DNA from 2 places in the Streptomyces tremellae genome. Region 1 is predicted to be linked to the other one. Evidence: riboswitches for the same ligand, from Rfam matches in the RefSeq annotation. Region 1 holds a riboswitch; the other holds the start of a gene.

Region 1 (3,875 bases):
GGCTGAGCAGGGCGACGACGACGGCCTCCCTTCGGGCGTCAGCCGCGACAACGACGGCGGCGTCCTCCCGCCCACCGGTGGTGTCGGCTCCGTGGGCAACGCCGACAGACCCGGTGTCGTGCGGGACGTCATCCGCATCCCGTTCGCGCCGCGGTACACCGGCGGCGACGCCCAGGCCCTGTGGCAGCTCCCTTCCCAGGACCCGGCCCGGGCCACCGGGGAGCCGGCGGACAGTGCGAGCCCCGCGGCCACCGGGGCGCCGGCCCCGGGCGCGACCGCGGGAAAGCACCGCGGCGCGCCACCCGCCACCCACGCGTCGGGCACCTCAGCCCAGAAGTCCAAGGCCGGGCGACACGCCGCATCGGGTGACACCTCGTCAGCGGACTCCGCCACCGCGCACCGCCCCGGGGCCCGCTACACGGTCCACGCGGGCGACAGCCTCTCGGGGATCGCGGCGAGCCAGGGCGTGAAGGGCGGCTGGCACGCGCTCTACGAGGCGAACAAGACGGCGCTCGGGTCCGATCCGAACCACATCGTCCCTGGCCAGACCCTGGAGCTCGGAGCCAACTGACGTCGGTACGCGGACCGTCGCACAGCGCACGGGTGGCCATGAAGTGGCCCCCGTGCGCTGTCAGTTCGGCACCGTATGTCCGACTCTGTGAAAGTGAGACAAGCGTCTCTTCGGGGCGTTTGGTCGAAATGGGCCGCCAGATTCGCCTGTTTCGGGGTTCACCTGGGGAAATGGGTCCATGCGGGTGAACGATTTGGGCTTTACCGCCCGTATGTCCGTCTTTGAAGATCTGACAGTCGTATGTTTACGGTCTTCACCGCTCGCACCGCGGGCCCTGTCGACCGAAACGCCGAATCCTGCCGTCGGTCGACGGGAACAGTCGTCGCGTCAAGCGCCGAAGGCAGGAGCGGGGGACCCAAGGTTCCGCCGCCGGACCGGGAAGGCCGTCCGTGGATGGACGGCCCAGCGGCCCGGCTAGGGGTTAAGCCGCGAGCGGCGCGCACAGCCGGTGCGCACCGCACGGACCACGCACCACGTGGTCCATCGCGACCGGGCAACTCACTGCGCCCGAACCCGACAGCTGACCTCGCAGGCGTCGGTGAGGAGATGCTCCATGCTGCGTTCCAGCAAGGCCCACAAGCACCGTCGCCCGTCCAAGGCCGTCCGTTACGCCACGCTCGCCGGTGTCACCGGCGCCGCAGTCGCGGTGCCGCTGCTCTCCGCCACGTCGGCGTCCGCCGCCTCCGTCTCCGAGTGGGACCAGGTCGCCCAGTGCGAGTCCGGCGGCAACTGGTCGATCAACACCGGCAACGGCTTCTACGGCGGCCTCCAGTTCACGAACTCCACCTGGGCCGCGTACGGCGGCACCGCGTACGCGCCGCAGGCCAACCAGGCCAGCAAGTCGCAGCAGATCGCCGTCGCCGAGAAGGTCCTCGCGGGCCAGGGCAAGGGCGCCTGGCCGGTCTGCGGCACGGGCCTCTCCGGCCCCGGCGGCTCCGGCGCCGCGCAGGCCGAGACGACCCACACCACCTCGACCCCGCAGGCCCCCGCGCAGCCGAAGGCGCAGCAGCGCCCCGTGCAGCAGCACAGCGCCTCGCAGCCCGCGAGCCGCGGCACCGCCCGACCCACCGTGATCAAGAAGGGTGACGGCGAGTACAAGGTCGCGTCCGGCGACACCCTCTCGAAGATCGCGTCCGCGCACCACGTCAAGGGCGGCTGGAAGAAGCTGTTCGACCTGAACAAGGACATCGTGAAGGACGCGAACGTGATCTTCCCTGGCCAGCAGCTGCACCTGCACTGACGGTCCGCGCGCCCCGCACGCGGACCCCGCGGGGCCGCTCGGCCACGGCCCGCCCGCCGCGGGCCCCGGCCGGCCTCCCTGCGGCCGGGCGGCAGGAGCCGCGCGAACGGGGAGGCGCACACCACGGCGCACCGGCCGACACCGGCCGGCACGAGCGGCCCGGCCCGCACGGGGACGGGCCGCTCGGGCGTGCGGGGCCCGGCGGGCCCCGGGCCGCCCGGCCCGGACCCGGGGCCACCCCCACGGCCCCGGGTCCGGGACGGCGGCCACTCGTCCGGCCGTGCCGCGCGCCGCCGCCCGGCGTGGGGACTGCCCGGAGCACCCGGCGGCGCCCGCGCCGGTTAGGCTCTTGGCGCAAGGACTACAGACGCAGACCCTGCGCTCCCCACGTCACTTCCCAGAAGGAGATGCTCGTGCCGTCGATCGACGTCGTCGTAGCCCGGGAAATCCTCGACTCCCGAGGCAACCCCACCGTCGAGGTCGAGGTCGGCCTCGACGACGGCAGCACCGGCCGTGCGGCCGTCCCCTCCGGCGCCTCCACCGGCGCCTTCGAAGCCCTTGAGCTGCGGGACGGTGACCAGAACCGCTACCAGGGCAAGGGCGTGGAGAAGGCCGTGCTCGCGGTGATCGAGCAGATCGGCCCCGAGCTCGTCGGCTACGACGCCACCGAGCAGCGCCTCATCGACCAGGCGATGTTCGACCTGGACGCCACCCCCGACAAGTCGTCGCTCGGCGCCAACGCCATCCTCGGCGTGTCGCTCGCCGTGGCGCACGCCGCCTCCGAGGCGTCCGACCTGCCGCTGTTCCGCTACCTCGGCGGCCCCAACGCGCACCTCCTGCCGGTGCCGATGATGAACATCCTGAACGGCGGCGCGCACGCCGACTCGAACGTCGACATCCAGGAGTTCATGATCGCGCCGATCGGCGCCGAGTCCTTCTCCGAGGCCCTGCGCTGGGGCGCGGAGGTCTACCACACCCTGAAGAAGGTCCTCAAGAACAAGGGCCTGTCCACGGGCCTCGGCGACGAGGGCGGCTTCGCGCCGAACCTGGAGTCGAACCGCGCCGCGCTCGACCTCATCCTGGAGGCCGTCACCGAGGCCGGCTACGTGCCGGGCCGCGACATCGCGCTCGCGCTCGACGTCGCCGCCTCCGAGTTCTACCAGGACGGCAGCTACGAGTTCGAGGGCAAGACCCGCTCCGCCGAGGAGATGACGGCGTACTACGCGGAGCTCGTCGACGCGTACCCGCTGGTCTCCATCGAGGACCCGCTGCACGAGGAGGACTGGGCCGGCTGGAAGACCATCACCGACCAGCTCGGCGCCAAGGTGCAGATCGTCGGCGACGACCTGTTCGTCACCAACCCCGAGCGCCTCTCGCGCGGCATCGAGGAGGGCGCGGCCAACGCCCTGCTGGTCAAGGTCAACCAGATCGGCTCGCTCACCGAGACGCTCGACGCCGTCGAGCTGGCCCAGCGCAACGGCTTCAAGTGCATGATGTCCCACCGCTCGGGCGAGACCGAGGACGTCACCATCGCCGACCTCGCCGTCGCGGTGAACTGCGGCCAGATCAAGACCGGCGCCCCGGCCCGCTCGGACCGCGTCGCCAAGTACAACCAGCTGCTGCGCATCGAGGAGATCCTCGACGACGCCGCCGTGTACGCGGGCCGCAGCGCCTTCCCGCGTTTCCGCGGCACGGAGAGCTGAGACCCGCCCGTGTCACACCGTCCCCGGCCGCGGTCCCGTACCGTGTCCGGGGACGCGCACGTGCGCGGGAGCGCGCCGGGCGTACGACAGGTGACAGGGGAGTGTGGCCATGGCACGGACCGGAGACCGGGACGGAGCGCGTGACGGCGCCGGCGACCGCCGCCCCCGTGACCGCGCCCCTGGCCGGGCGCCGACCGGTGCGGCGGGTGTCCCGCGTGGCCGCGGACCCGCCGCGGGTGGGCGCGCGCCGTCCGCGCACCCCAGTCCCGCGCCCGCCCGTGCGGCGTCGGCGGGCGCCGGACGGCCGCCGCGCGGCGGCCGGGGCGAGGAGCGCTTCTCCACGGCCACCCGGCTCCGCGTC
Region 2 (3,875 bases), on a different contig from region 1:
GGGCGACGGCAGCGACCTGGGGCGCACGTACGCGCAGCACATCTTCCTCAGCGCGATGATCCGCAAGTTCAAGAGCGCGGGCACCCTCTCCGACCCGCCCAAGGTCTACGCGCTGGCCGACAGCGCCACCAAGGCGATGACGGTGGACACCGGCCTCGGCAGCATCAGCAAGCTGATCGGCCTCGCCGACGACCTCAACAAGGTCCCGGCGAAGCGGATCACCTTCACCACCATGCAGACCGGGCAGTCCCCGACCGACGCGAACCGGGTGATCCCGGCGCCCGGCGCGACCGCACTGTTCTCGGCGATCGCCGACGACAAGTCGCTGACCGCGTCCGACGGCAAGAAGACGGCGGCGGGCGGGCAGCCGACGGCGTCGGCGTCCAAGACGGCGAAGCCCCAGGCCTCGGTGGCGCCCTCGGATGTCTCGCTGTCCGTGGAGAACGGCACCGGCATCACCGGGCGGGCCGGCACGGTCGCCTCGGCCCTCACCGGCAAGGGCTTCACCGTCGAGGCGTCGGGCAACGCGGGCAGCGCGGTGGCGCGCACCACGCTCGCCTACGGCCCGGGGCAAAAGGCGGCGGCACAGACGGCCGCAGCCGCGCTCGGCCTGCCGTCCTCCCAGGTCACGTCCTCGGACACCGCGGGCCTCGTGCTCACCATCGGCTCGGACTGGCCCTCGGGATCCGCCTACCCCGGCGGCTCCTCGGGCAGCGGCGGCGGCTCGGGGGACGCGCACGAGGCCGTCTCGGGCGCCCACGCGGACACCGCGGACGACTCGAAGGCGTGCGCCGAGGTGAGCCAGTACAAGACGGTCGAGATCAACGGCGTACCGATGACACCCGCTCAGGCATATGCGGCATCCCCCAACAAAAAGGACTCCGCTCCCTGACACGGACGACACGCGGAGGACGTACGGAGGCCCGCCGGTGTGTTCCGGCGGGCCTCCGCGTGCCGCCCGCCCGGACCGCCGGTGTGTTCCGGCGGACCCGAGCGGGCGGTGTGTCCGTCAGTACGGGCCGTTGACGTTGTCGATCGAGCCGTACGTCGCAGCCGCGTAGTTGCACGCGGCGGTGATGTTCGCCACCGGGTCGTACGGGTCCATCGAGGTGCCCGCGACATGGTAGGTCTGGAACGTGGGGTCGATCACCTGGAGCAGGCCCTTGGACGGGGTGCCCTGGGCCGCGTTGGAGTCCCAGTTGTTGATCGCCGTCGGGTTGCCGGACGACTCGCGCATGATGTTGCGGTAGATGCCGTCGTAGCTGCCGGGGATGCCGTGCTGGGCCATGATGGCCAGCGACTGGCGTATCCAGCCGTCCAGGTTGTCGGCGTACACCGGGGCCGCGGCCTTCTTCACCGGGGCGGTGTCCGCGGTGTTCTCCGTCTTGATGACGGTCTTGCGCTCGGTGTGCTCGGTGTGCCCGGCGCGCTCACCCGTGGTGTGGGCGGCGCCCGTGGTGTGGGCGGCTGAGGCGGCGGCCCTGTGCCCGAGGGACAGCTTGAGGCCGGGGTGGATCAGCGACGGGTTGCCGCCGACCGCCTCCCGGTTGTCCTGGTACAGCTTGTGCCAGCCGCCGGACAGCGAGTGGTCGAAGGCGATCTTCGAGAGCGAGTCCCCGGGCACCACGGTGTACACGGAGCCCGCGGCGGTGTGTGCGGCCGCGTGGGCCCGCACGGGGGCCTTGGCGGCCTGGTGGACCGCGGCTTCGTGGGCCACGGACTGCGGAGCCGGCGCGGCGTTGGCCGCTGCGGCGGTCAGCAGGGGTACGGCGATCACCGCGCCGCCCACACCTGCGGCCATGAGGCCGCGGGTCAGCGATCGGGACAGGGGACGGCGGTGGTTGGCCTTTTTGGGCATGCTGAATTCCTCTCCGTCGCCTGCGAGGTGAGCTGTCGGGTTCGGGCTGGAGATGCCCGGCCGCATGGCTGCGGCTTCACCCCGAGCCGGTCCGCATGCGCGGCACGGCGACTTACCTGGGTCCCCCGCTCCTGCCGTATGGATGAGTTCAGTGGTTGAGGTATCCGGGCAGCGGCAGGATTCGGCGGTCTGTCCGGAATGACGAGAACGTAAGCGAAGACCTCGCAGCGAAACAAGTTCTGAATTCATGCAGCGATGCTTTAAACGCCCTCAGCGAGGGAATACCCGATCTTCCCCCGGCCGCCGGAAGCCCCAACGCGCCCTGGACTCGCGCGAAATGAGGCACCGCCCCAACAGGCCCCTACACCCCTTCTGGTGACGCATATCACCGAACAGAGGCGCAACGACCCCCGACAACACCCGCCAGAGAGCAATAACTTACCTCAAATGCCCAGAAGTGGGATTAGGTATGAACGGCACCAAAACGCCCATAACGGCGCCGTGGATCCACGGCCTGCCCTCCTTGCGGCCCACCTCTCGGCCAATGACACGCGATCAGAAATCCGTCCTCGCGCACGGCGGCGCCACGACATACCGCGAGGACCCCTGGAAGATCGCCTGAGAACACCAAGCGGAACCCGGATCGATTCCCCAGGAGAGTCGCACGCAAGGCCCCGCCAACGGGAAAGCAATTCCCTTTCCCATTCTGACGCGCAATCAAAAGGCGACCGCGGCGTAAGCTGCTGGTGCCGTGCGGGCTCCCCCACCGGGCGCGCCCGCGCCGCACCGCTCATTCCTTATCCACATGGAGGAACCCGTCCCGTGACATCGAACGAGCAGCAGCCGCCGGCCGGCGCGCCCGCAGGACCTGTGGGACCCGTCGACAGCTCGGTGGTGCCCCGCTACGCGGGTATCGCCACCTTCGCGCGGCTGCCCCGCCTCGAAGACGTCGGCACCGCCCAAGTCGCCGTGGTCGGCATCCCCTTCGACAGCGGTGTGTCCTACCGGCCCGGCGCGCGGTTCGCGCCCGCCGCGGTGCGCGAGGCCAGCCGGCTGCTGCGCCCCTACCACCCGGGGCTCGACGTGTCCCCGTTCGCCGCCGTGCAGGTCGCGGACGCGGGCGACATCGCCGTGAACCCGTACGACATCGGGCAGGCGGTGGCCACCGTGGAGGAGCGCGTCGGCCAACTCGCCGCGGGCGGCGCGTCGGTGGTGACGGTCGGCGGCGACCACACCCTCTCGCTGCCGCTGCTGCGGGCCGCGGCCCGGGTGCACGGGCCGGTGGCCCTGCTGCACTTCGACGCCCATCTGGACACCTGGGACACGTACTTCGGGGAGCCGTACACCCACGGCACACCGTTCCGCCGGGCAGTTGAGGAGGGGCTGCTCGACACCGAGGCGCTCAGCCACATCGGCACTCGCGGCCCGCTGTACGGCAAGGCGGACCTCGCCGACGACAGGCGGCTCGGCTTCGGCATCGTGACCGCCGCCGACGTGATGCGGCGCGGTGTGGACGAGACGGTGGCCGCGGTGCGGGAGCGGATCGGCGACCGCCCGCTGTACGTCTCCGTCGACATCGACGTCCTCGACCCGGCGCACGCCCCCGGCACCGGCACCCCGGAGGCGGGCGGCCTCACCTCACGCGAACTGCTCGAAATCCTGCGCGGTCTGGCCGGTACCCGGATCGTCGGCGCGGACGTGGTGGAGGTGGCGCCCGCCTACGACCACGCCGACATCACCTCGGTCGCGGCCTCGCACGTCGCCTACGACATGGTGAGTTTGCTCGCCCTGCGCCGCGCGGGGGCGGCGGCCTCCTGAGGCCGGGCCGGGCGCCGCCCTGCGGGAGCCGCGCCCGGCCTGCCCCACCGCGCCCCACCCGTGTCACTCTCCGCGAGAGGCCGGCGGTTCGCCGTCCACGGGCGGTGCCGCGGTGTCGAGCACGGCGGTGACCATGGCGCGGGACTTCACGACGGTCTCCTCGAACTCCTCCGCCGGGTCGGACAGGGCGACGATCGCG

The links. A riboswitch is a leader RNA that binds a small molecule or an ion and turns the genes downstream of it on or off. The one in region 1 is predicted to bind cyclic di-AMP.
Region 2: linked by a shared signal. The riboswitch ahead of ABEA77_RS00890 (transglycosylase SLT domain-containing protein) and the one ahead of ABEA77_RS11320 (transglycosylase family protein) in region 1 are both predicted to bind cyclic di-AMP.

Annotation. Positions count from the first base shown of each region.
Region 1 covers NZ_BAABEP010000011.1:117,723-121,597, reverse strand. Annotated here, with positions in the region: gene ABEA77_RS11325 (transglycosylase family protein) at 1-571, shown strand, start outside; cyclic di-AMP (ydaO/yuaA leader) riboswitch at 894-1,121, shown strand; gene ABEA77_RS11320 (transglycosylase family protein) at 1,125-1,811, shown strand; gene eno (phosphopyruvate hydratase) at 2,219-3,514, shown strand; partial or broken gene ABEA77_RS11310 (FtsB family cell division protein) at 3,834-3,875, shown strand, end outside.
Region 2 covers NZ_BAABEP010000001.1:195,326-199,200, forward strand. Annotated here, with positions in the region: gene ABEA77_RS00885 (LCP family protein) at 1-892, shown strand, start outside; gene ABEA77_RS00890 (transglycosylase SLT domain-containing protein) at 1,010-1,858, opposite strand; cyclic di-AMP (ydaO/yuaA leader) riboswitch at 1,861-2,022, opposite strand; gene speB (agmatinase) at 2,681-3,676, shown strand; gene pabB (aminodeoxychorismate synthase component I) at 3,740-3,875, opposite strand, start outside.